DNA from 3 places in the Streptomyces sp. NPDC003011 genome. Region 1 is predicted to be linked to each of the others. Evidence: riboswitches for the same ligand, from Rfam matches in the RefSeq annotation. Region 1 holds a riboswitch; each other region holds the start of a gene.
The links. Region 1 has a riboswitch for cyclic di-AMP ahead of ACWD0J_RS04675 (transglycosylase family protein). Riboswitches for the same ligand answer to the same signal wherever they lie in the genome.

Region 1 (3,266 bases):
GTGTGGTAGACCTCGGTGCCCCAGCGCAGGGCCTCGGAGAAGGACTCCGCGCCGATCGGGGCGATCATGAACTCCTGGATGTCCACGTTGGAGTCGGCGTGCGAGCCGCCGTTCAGGATGTTCATCATCGGCACCGGCAGCAGGTGCGCGTTCGGGCCGCCCAGGTAGCGGAAGAGCGGGAGGTCGCTGGCCTCGGAGGCGGCGTGGGCCACGGCGAGGGAGACGCCGAGGATGGCGTTGGCGCCGAGGGAGCCCTTGTTGTCGGTGGCGTCCAGGTCGAACATCGCCTGGTCGATCAGCCGCTGCTCGGTGGCGTCGTAGCCGACCAGCTCCGGGCCGATCTGCTCGATGACGGCCAGGACGGCCTTCTCGACACCCTTGCCCTGGTAGCGGTTCGGGTCGCCGTCGCGGAGCTCGATGGCCTCGAATGCGCCCGTGGAGGCGCCGGACGGGACGGCGGCACGACCGGTGCTGCCGTCGTCGAGGCCGACCTCGACCTCGACCGTGGGGTTGCCTCGGGAGTCCAGGATTTCCCGGGCTACGACGACGTCGATGGACGGCACGAGCATCTCCTTCTTGGATGTGACGTGGGCAGCAGGACCACGGTGGGTCCTGCGAGACCGAGCCTAACCGGCCCGGGGGGATCGGCCAGCCGGTCGCCCACCCCTTGGGCAGAACCGAGAGTAAATTGTTTCCGAACGGAACAAAGAGCGGAGCGGAGAGCGGAACACACAGGGGGCGCAAAGAGGGGCACGAAGAGGGGCACAAAAAAGCCCCGCTCCGGTGCGTACGGGGGAACACGCACCGGAGCGGGGAGCCCGTGGGGACGGGGGGACCCTCACGAGGCCTTCATCATGAAGGACCCGGATGTGGGGTCGCTGTGGTTCAGCTGGGCGCCGCGTACTACTTCAGGTGCAGCTGCTGACCCGGGTAGATGAGGTTGGCGTCCTCGACGATGTCCTTGTTCAGCTCGAACAGCTTCGCCCAGCCGCCCTTGACGCCCTGCTTGTCGGCGATGGAGCTGAGGGTGTCGCCGGAGACGACCTTGTACTCGCCGTCGCCCTTCTTGACCTTCTTGCCGGTCGGGGTGGTGACGGTCTTCTTGGTGGCCGGACGCTCGGCGGAGCGGGAGGCCGGCTGCTCGCTGGTCGAGCGGCTGCTGGTGTCGGTGCTCTGGCCCTGGCTCTGGCTCTGGCTCTGCGAGGAGCTGCTGGAGCCGCTCGACGAGGACTCGGCACCGGCTCCGTTGTAGGCGGCACCGGACAGGCTCACGCCGCAGACCGGCCAGGCACCCTTGCCCTGGCCCGCCAGGACCTTCTCGGCGACGGCGATCTGCTGCGCCTTGGAGGCCTGGTTGGCCTGCGCGGCGTACTGCGTGCCGCCGTACGCGGCCCAGGTGGAGGCCGAGAACTGCAGGCCGCCGTAGTAGCCGTTGCCGGTGTTGATGGACCAGTTGCCGCCGGACTCGCACTGGGCGACGGTGTCCCACTCGGAGGCGGTGGCGGCGGAGGCGCTGCCGGCCGCCATCAGCGGGGCGGCGACGGCGGCACCGGTGACACCGGCGATGGCGATGGCACGGGTGGCCTTGGACGGGCGACGGTGCTTGCCCTTGGCGGAAAACAGCATGGTGGATCCCCTCACCGACGCCTGCGAGGTGAGCTGTCGGGTTCGGGCCGGTTGAGTTGCCCGGCCGCGCCTCTCACGAGGTGCGGCTTCACCCCAAGCCGGTTCCAGCCTCAAGTGCTGGCCCCGGCGCTTACCTTGGGTCCCCCGCTCCTGCCTACGGCGCTTGACGCGACGACTGTTCCCGGACGGCCGCTGGCAGGATTCGGCGTTGCGGCAGCCGGGGCTCGTGTTGGCGAGCGGTCCCGACGGTAGACACGCGATCCACGGAATTTCAAAGACGATCAGGGCTTCTGAGACTCATCCCACACTTTCGCCAAACCGGACATTCAGTGCGAAGCGTGACGTGAACTCCCGTTGGTTTTCGCCCTATTCGACACCAAGTCCAAGGGTCTGACCGGGCACGATACGGCTCGGGTCACCACCGATCGCCTGCTTGTTCTCCTCGTAGAGCGCACGCCATCCGCCGTCGAGCCCAAGGGAGTCGGCGATGGACGCGAGCGTGTCTCCGGGAAGGACGGTGTAGGAGTCGCCCCGGGCGGCGTGACGGCCGCCGGAGGTGGCCGTGTCGGCGGCGGCGAGGGTCGCGTTCTCATCGGCGCTGCCGCCGCGGTGCTTGCCGCCGCTGAGGGCGCCGGTGTCGACGAGGCTCGAAGAACCGCCCACTTGCCAGGAGTTGTCCGAGTCGTCCTGATTCTCCGTGCCGGTGGAGGAGTCGCCGGAATCCTGGGAGTCACGGGAACCCGCGCCGGGATCAACGGATGTGTCGGAGTTGGCCAGGTTGTCCCCGGTGCCCGAAGAGCCCGAAGAGCCCGAAGAGCCCGATGAATCCGGCGAATCCGGCGAATCCGTGGGCGACGAGGCCGACGCGGACGGCGACGCCGTGTCCGACTCCGCGTCCGCGGAGGAACCCGTCGACGGATCCGCGGGGTCGGACAGGCCGGAGGAGGCCGAGCCGCCCGTCCCGCTCGACGTGTCCGGCGTCGCGTCGCCCGCCACACCCGTGTCGACGTCGGCCGCCCGGGAGTCCTTGCTGAGCCCGTTGAGCAGCCCGCAGGTGGACCAGTAGCCGACGCCCTGGTCGGCGAGGATCTTCTCCGCCACGGCGATCTGCTGGGAGCGGCTGGCCTGGTCGGCGCGCGAGGCGTAGTCGAGGCCGCCGTACTGCTCCCAGTCCTCCTGGGCGATGTGCAGTCCGCCGTAGTGCCCGTCGCCGCTGTCCGCGCTCCAGGAACCGTCGGTCTCGCAGTTGGCGACCTGGTCCCAGGTGGTGCCGGTCGCCGCGCTGGCGCCGGTGGCACCGAGCAGCGGGATCGCGATGGCGGAGCCGGTCACTCCGGCCGCGACGAGAAGAGCCGGAGCCTGGCGGGGGCGACGATGACGGCCGTTCCCGGAGAGCATGCGGAGACCTTTCACAAGACAACGGTGACCGGCGCGGCGCGTGGTGCTCGGCGCCGCGCTGATCCGTGAACGTATAGGCACACGATCACTTGTCACAAGTTAATGCCGCGCAGATCACGTGAAGATCACAGAGTTGAGGGCGTGTCACCTTTACCTGCGTGAAGGCGTCCGGCCACGGGGCGTGAACTCGACGGGCAGCGTGCGCAGTCCGCGCATGATGAGCCCCCCGCGCCACCTCAGGT
Region 2 (3,266 bases), on a different contig from region 1:
ACCGGTCGTAGCCCACCGGTGCCGGCAGGCCGGCGCGTCCGTCAACGCCCCAGTTCCGTCTTCGCGTCGTGCGTGCGGTGGAGGCCGACGTGGCCGGGGCGGGACGCCGTGGCGAGGCGTGCGCGGTCGTGCCGCACGGCAACGCCCGCGGCGGAGGCCCTCATTGTGCGGAAGGCCCCCGCGCTCGTCACATCCGTGCGGCCGAGTGGCCCGCGGGCCTCAGGGGTTGAGCCCCTTGCTCCGCAGCCACGCCATCGGGTCGAGGCCGCCGGCCGATCCGCCCGCGTGGACCTCCAGGTGGAGGTGCGCGCCGGTCACGTTGCCCGTCGCGCCCACGCGGCCGATGACGTCCCCGGTGTTGACCTTCTGACCGACGCTGACGTTGATCGACGACTGGTGGGCGTACCAGATCTCCGTGCCGTCGTCGAGCGTGAGGACGGTCTTGTAGCCGTACGACCCGTCCCAGCCGGCCTGCGTGATCGTGCCGGTGTGGACCGCCTTGATGAGGGTGCCCGTCGGCGCGGCGAAGTCGAGGCCGGTGTGGTAGCCGGAGGACCACAGGGAGCCGGCCTGGCCGTAGGTGGAGGTGATCGTGTACGACGAGGTCGGCAGCGCGTACTGCTTGGCCAGCGCGGCGAGACGCTCGGCCTCAGCCTTCTTCTCGGCCTCCTCCTTCGCCTGCTGCTTCGCGGCGGCGGCCTTGGCCTCGGCCTCCTTCTCCGCCTTGGCGACGGCCTCGGCGGCCTGCTTCTCGGCGGCGGCCACCGCGTCGGCGACGGCCTTGCTCTCGATCTGGTCCTGCTGCTGCTCGGCCTGGGCGAGGATCCGGGAGCGCAGCACCTCGCCGGCGTTCTCGGTGCCCTGCGCGGCCTCCACGGAGGCCGTGCCGACGGTGCTGAGCGCGGTCGCGGTGTTCTCCGCGGTCTCGGAGGTGTCGTCGTCCGAGATGAGGGAACCCACGGAGGGCAGGTCGGGCAGCGAGATGGACACCGGCGGCTTGCCGGTGTTGGCGCTGGCCATGCCGCCCGCGCCGACGGCGGCTATGACACCGACGCCGAGAACGGTGGAGCTGCGGGCGAGTCCGCCGCGCTGCTTGGCGACACGGTGCCGGCCGCGTACCGGACGGATGGACTCCTCGGTGGGGTTCCACTCCGTCCAGGGGCCCTCGTCGGTGCGGTACTCGCCGTAGCCGAAGGTCTCGCTGTCGCGCTGGCTCGGCACGAACGGGGCTTCTGGGGCAGGCCGGTTGGACGCCACGTGGGCGTGCTCCTTTCCTTCCTTCTCGCCTACCGGGTTAGCTGACGGGTTCGGAGCAGGAAGGTCTCCTACGCGCGTATACCAGCCGTGCGGACACGGCGGTCTACGCGTGATTCACCCCAAGTAGTGGTTCCCCGGTTCCCTCGCGGGATTCGGCGCGTGCGCACGGAGCCGTCTCTTGTGACGGCTGGGACGACCGCGCTGCGTTATCGAACGTTAATAGACGCGGGGCCTCTATTCCAAGCTGTTCCGCTTGATCATTAACGATGATCCGCTGGACCAACACCCCACGATCGGCGAAAAACGGGCGAGTTGGCCATGCCTCGCACATCACACGAGTACTGACGAGGCGTCAGTTCTTCAGCGCAGGGCACTCACCTGGTCACCCGTGGTGACAACGGTCACGGCCGCCGTACGGCGAGCAGCGCCATGTCGTCCGTCATGCCGCCCCCGGAGTGCCGGCGCGCCTCCTCGGCGAGGGTGCGCAGGAGCGCGCCCGGGTCACGGAAGACCCGCCCGGCGAGCCGCTCCTGCGGGTCGTAGAACACACCGTGCTCGTCCCGCGCCTCGGACAGCCCGTCGGTGTGCACGAGCAGGGTGGCTCCCCTCGGGAGGACCGCCTCCTCGGCCCGGTCGGGCCGGCTGCCCAGCTCGCTCATGCCGAGCGGCAGCGCGGGCTCGCGGGCCGGCAACGGCCGTACACCGCCGTCGGCGTACAGCAGCAGCGGCGGCGGATGCCCGCGGTTGAGGATCCGCACCACCCCCTCCCCGTGCGGGAGTTCGGCGAGCACGACCGTCGTGAACCCCTCGACGGCCTCGACGCCGTCCCGCCGCGCGGCCTCCCGCGTCAGCGCCCGCTCCAGCCGTCCGGCGACCGCCTCCAGCGTCGCCTCCTGCTCGGCGGCCTCCCGGAAGGCCCCGATCACGATGGCGACGGCCGCCACCGCGCCCATCCCCTTGCCGCGGACGTCCCCGACGACCAGCCGGACACCGTGCGGACTGTCCTGTACGGCATACAGGTCACCCCCGATGGAGGCGTCCGCCTGGGCCGCCTCGTACCGGGCGGCGATGTCGAAACCGCCGATCCGCGCGGCGGGCTCCGGCAGCACCGCGCGCTGGGCCGCCTCGGCGATCTCGCGGGCGGAGGCGAGCCGCTGGTCGCCCCGGCGGACGACCCGGTTGATGACGGCGGCCAGGACGGCGACGGTGGCGACCGTCACCACCTCGGTGACGGTGTCCGCGTCCAGGCCGAAGCCGGACCTGGCGTGGACCGCGTACGCGGCGATCAGGGCCACGCCCCCGATGACGGCGGTGCCGCACAGCGAGTAGACCGGCGCGGCGACGAGCGGGGCGGCCGTGAAGAAGGGGATCGCGGTGAAACGCCGGGGGGTGAGGAGGTCGTAGAGGACGCCGCCGACGATCAGCAGGGCGGGGAGGACCTGAAGCAGCACCCGCAGCTTCGACAGCCGCCGCCCCTCACGCGCGCCGGCTCCGGCGTACGGCCCTTCCCCCGCCACGTTCCCAGGCCGCACCGCTCGTCTCCCACCGCGTACGTCCGCTCCGGTCACCGTCCCGCCCGTCCAGAGTTCCCTCGGCGGGGGCGGCGGGCGAGCGGTGAGGGCCGACCGGATGACGACCGGATGACGGGAGAGCACCCCCCACGCACCGAGGGCCGGAACCCTTTCGGATTCCGGCCCTCGGCCTTCAGTAGCGGGGACAGGATTTGAACCTGCGACCTCTGGGTTATGAGCCCAGCGAGCTACCGAGCTGCTCCACCCCGCGTCGTTGTGACTTCAGTGTACGCCATACGCAGGACAGATGTCGCATCGGTTCCCGCGGCCCCGTCTCAGGTGGCCGGGTTGCCCGCGTGCGTGAGGGTCTCCCAGGCGACGAACAGGTCGTCGGTGCCGGCCGGCCGGGTCTCCTCGGCGAGCTTGCGCGCGGCCGGGACGGGAATCTCCAGCCGGTCCTCCAGGTGGTTGAGGGCGACCTCCAGGTCGGGCCCCAGG
Region 3 (3,266 bases), on a different contig from region 1:
GGATGTTGCGAGTTCCTCACACGGTCCGGGCGATCCGCCTGGGACGGAAAGCGCAGCCGGTGCGCGGCCGTGGCGCGCTCGGTGTGCAGCGCCGTGACCGTCCGCGCGCGCTCGCTGTCGCCGCGCGCCACCGCGTCCACGATCGCGCCGTGCTCCGCCCAGGACTCCACCGGGTCGGCGGGCGCCGCCACCGCGTACATCCAGGCGATCTTGTGGCGCAGCTGGGTCAGCATCGAGGTCATCGCGGGGCTTCCGGAGGCCTGGGCGAGCGTCTCGTGGAACCAGCCGCCCAGGGAGCGCAGATCCTCGCTGTTGCCCCGCCTGGCCCGCTCCTGGCCCAGCCGGACCAGTCCGCGCAACACCTTGAGGTGGGCCTCCGTGCGCCGCTGGGCGGCCCGGGAGGCGCCGAGCGGCTCCAGCAGCATGCGCATCTCCAGGAGGTCGGCGCCCTCCTGCTCGGTGGGTTCCGCGACGCACGCGCCCGCGTGCCGCCGGGTCACCACGAAGCCCTCCGCCTCCAGCGTGCGCAGGGCCTCGCGGACGGGGACGCGCGAGACGCCGTAGCGCCGCGCGAGCAGTTCCTCGGTGAGCCGGCCCCCGCGCTCGTAGACACCCGCGACGATGTCGTCCCGGATCGCGGTGCATACCGAGTGCGCCGGAATACGCATGACCGACCTCCGCCTTAATCCCCGTGAAACGTCGACGATTGACGTGTGTTCAGTGACTCTATTGCAATGAGCCGGAATTTCCGATGGCGGGTCGGAATCCATGGATATTTTTTGGACAGACGGGCATCCGAAAGGCCGAAGCCCCGGCTCGGGGAGCCGGGGCTTCGGGATGTCCTGCCGTCCGTCGCGGGACGCGCCCGCCGTGCGGGCGTCGGACGTTCACTCCGTGGCAGCGTCAGACGCTCACGGCGTGCGAGGTCAGAGGTTCACGCCGTGGGAGCGCAGGTAGGCGGCGGGATCGATGTCCGAGCCGTACTCGGCGGTCGTCCGGGCCTCGAAGTGCAGGTGCGGGCCGGTGACGTTGCCGGTCGCGCCGGAGAGGCCTATCTGCTGTCCCGGGGTGACCGACTGGCCCACCGAGACGCCGATGGACGACAGATGGCCGTACTGGGTGTACGTGCCGTCGTTCATCCTGATCACGATCTGGTTGCCGTACGCCCCGCCCCAGCCGGCCTCGACGACGGTGCCGGAGCCGACCGCGTGGACGGACGTGCCGGTCGAGGCATGGAAGTCGACACCGGTGTGGCTGCCGGAGGACCACAGGGAGCCACCGGACTTGTAGCTGGTCGAGATGTACGAACCGGAGATCGGGGCGACGTAGGCGTTGAGACGCCTGCGCTCCTCCTCGCGGGCGGCACGCTCCTCGGCCTCGCGGGCCTTCTTGGCGTCCGCGGCCGCCTTCTTGCGGGCGGCCTCCTCGGCCTTCCGCTGGGCTTCGGCCTCGTCGGCGGCCTGCTTCTGGGCGGCGGCCTGGGCGTCGATCTGGTCCGCGATCGCGTCGCCGATGGTGATGACGGGGGTGAGACCGGTCTGCTCGGCCGCGGGCTCGGCGGCGAGCGCGGGGGCGGCCAGGGAGCCGATGACACCGGTGGTGGCCAGAGCCGCGACGCCGGCCGCACGGGCGGTGCTGCGCTTCATCCGGCTGGGACGACGGTGCTTACCGGCGGCGCACATGAACGCCATGGAGTGGCTGGTCCTTTCCTTCCCTCTCGCCTACCGGGTTAGCTGACGGGTTCGGAGCAGGAAGGTCTCCTACGGGCCCCCTCGCGGTGCGCGCGGGCGTCCGATTCACCCCAGGGACTTCTGGTGTGGGTCCCCGGCTCCCCTGGCTCGCGCCATGCGGGGACTCGGCGATGACTGTCCGGTGCCGCGGACGCGGCGCACTGCCTGACGAACAGCCGGGATGACGCTAAACGTGCCGACTTTCAATCCCCAAACGGATCACGGCTTTTGTAGCGCATGCCACAGGGCAGACAGGCAACCTTTCCCTCAATTCGGACATCCGTCGGACATCAAGGGGCCCCGGTGGCACTCCTGTCACCGGGGCCTGTGGGCACGGCTGCGGCTACTCGGCTGAGACGACGCTGACTTCGCCGATGCCGAGGGCCTGGACGGGCTCCTTGATCTGCGCGGCGTCGCCGACGAGGACGGTCACCAGGCGGTCCACCGGGAACGCGCTCACGACCGCCGCGGTGGCCTCCACGGTGCCGGTCGCGGCGAGCTGCTGGTACAGCGTCGCCTGGAAGTCGTCCGGCAGGTGCTGCTCGACCTGATCGGCCAGCGTGCCGGCGACGGCCGCCGCGGTCTCGTACTTCAGCGGCGCCACCCCCACGAGGTTCTGGACGGCGACGTCGCGCTCGGCGTCGGTCAGGCCCTGCGCGGCGAGCGTGCGCAGCACGGTCCACAGGTCCTGGAGGGCCGGACCGGTGTTCGGGGTGTCCACGGAACCGCTGATGGCGAGCATCGCGGCACCCGAGCCGTCCGGAGCCGAGCGCAGGACCTGCCCGAACGCCCGCACGCCGTAGGTGTAGCCCTTCTCCTCACGCAGGACGCGGTCCAGCCGGGAGGTGAGGGTGCCGCCCAGGCAGTAGGTGCCGAGCACCTGCGCGGGCCACACGCGCGCGTGCCGGTCCGGGCCGACGCGGCCGATCAGCAGCTGCGTCTGGACGGCGCCCGGACGGTCCACGATGACGACCCGGCCGGTGTCGTCGGCGGTCACCGGCGGCACCGGACGCGGCTGGGCCGGGGAACCGGTCCAGGCGCCGAGCGTGTCACCGAGCAGCGCGTCGAGGTCGAGACCGGTGAGGTCGCCGACGACCACGGCGGTGGTGGTGGCCGGTCGGACGTGCTTCTCGTAGAAGGCGCGTACGGCCGCGGAGTCGATGGCCGTGACCGTCTCCTCGCTGCCCTGGCGCGGGCGCGACATACGCGAGGTCGACGGGAACAGCTCCCTGGAGAGCTCCTTGGCGGCACGGCGGGAGGGGTTGGCCAGCTCGTGCGGGATCTCGTCGAGGCGGTTGCGGACCAGCCGCTCGATCTCGCCGTCCGTGAACGCGGGCGCCCTGAGGGCGTCGGCGAGCAGGCCCAGGGCCTTGGCCAGGCGGGAGACGGGGACTTCGAGGGAGAGCCGTACGCCGGGGTGGTCGGCGTGCGCGTCGAGGGTGGCACCGCAGCGCTCCAGCTCGGCGGCGAACTCCTCGGCGGAGTGCTTGTCGGTGCCCTCGGAGAAGGCCCGCGCCATGATCGTGGCGACGCCGT

Region 2: another riboswitch for cyclic di-AMP. It lies ahead of ACWD0J_RS38235 (M23 family metallopeptidase); the one in region 1 lies ahead of ACWD0J_RS04675 (transglycosylase family protein).
Region 3: another riboswitch for cyclic di-AMP. It lies ahead of ACWD0J_RS20540 (M23 family metallopeptidase); the one in region 1 lies ahead of ACWD0J_RS04675 (transglycosylase family protein).

Annotation. Positions count from the first base shown of each region.
Region 1 covers NZ_JBSFTY010000006.1:44,079-47,344, forward strand. The annotation lists gene eno (phosphopyruvate hydratase) at 1-569, opposite strand, end outside; gene ACWD0J_RS04675 (transglycosylase family protein) at 904-1,626, opposite strand; cyclic di-AMP (ydaO/yuaA leader) riboswitch at 1,630-1,798, opposite strand; gene ACWD0J_RS04680 (transglycosylase family protein) at 1,993-3,024, opposite strand; gene ACWD0J_RS04685 (cytochrome P450 family protein) at 3,175-3,266, opposite strand, start outside.
Region 2 covers NZ_JBSFTY010000125.1:9,150-12,415, forward strand. The annotation lists gene ACWD0J_RS38230 (PrsW family intramembrane metalloprotease) at 1-11, shown strand, start outside; gene ACWD0J_RS38235 (M23 family metallopeptidase) at 220-1,257, opposite strand; cyclic di-AMP (ydaO/yuaA leader) riboswitch at 1,269-1,425, opposite strand; gene ACWD0J_RS38240 (PP2C family protein-serine/threonine phosphatase) at 1,659-2,789, opposite strand; tRNA gene ACWD0J_RS38245 (tRNA-Met) at 2,966-3,039, opposite strand; gene ACWD0J_RS38250 (alginate lyase family protein) at 3,104-3,266, opposite strand, start outside.
Region 3 covers NZ_JBSFTY010000038.1:45,737-49,002, reverse strand. The annotation lists gene ACWD0J_RS20545 (GntR family transcriptional regulator) at 1-668, opposite strand, end outside; gene ACWD0J_RS20540 (M23 family metallopeptidase) at 927-1,691, opposite strand; cyclic di-AMP (ydaO/yuaA leader) riboswitch at 1,704-1,871, opposite strand; gene ACWD0J_RS20535 (M16 family metallopeptidase) at 2,074-3,266, opposite strand, start outside.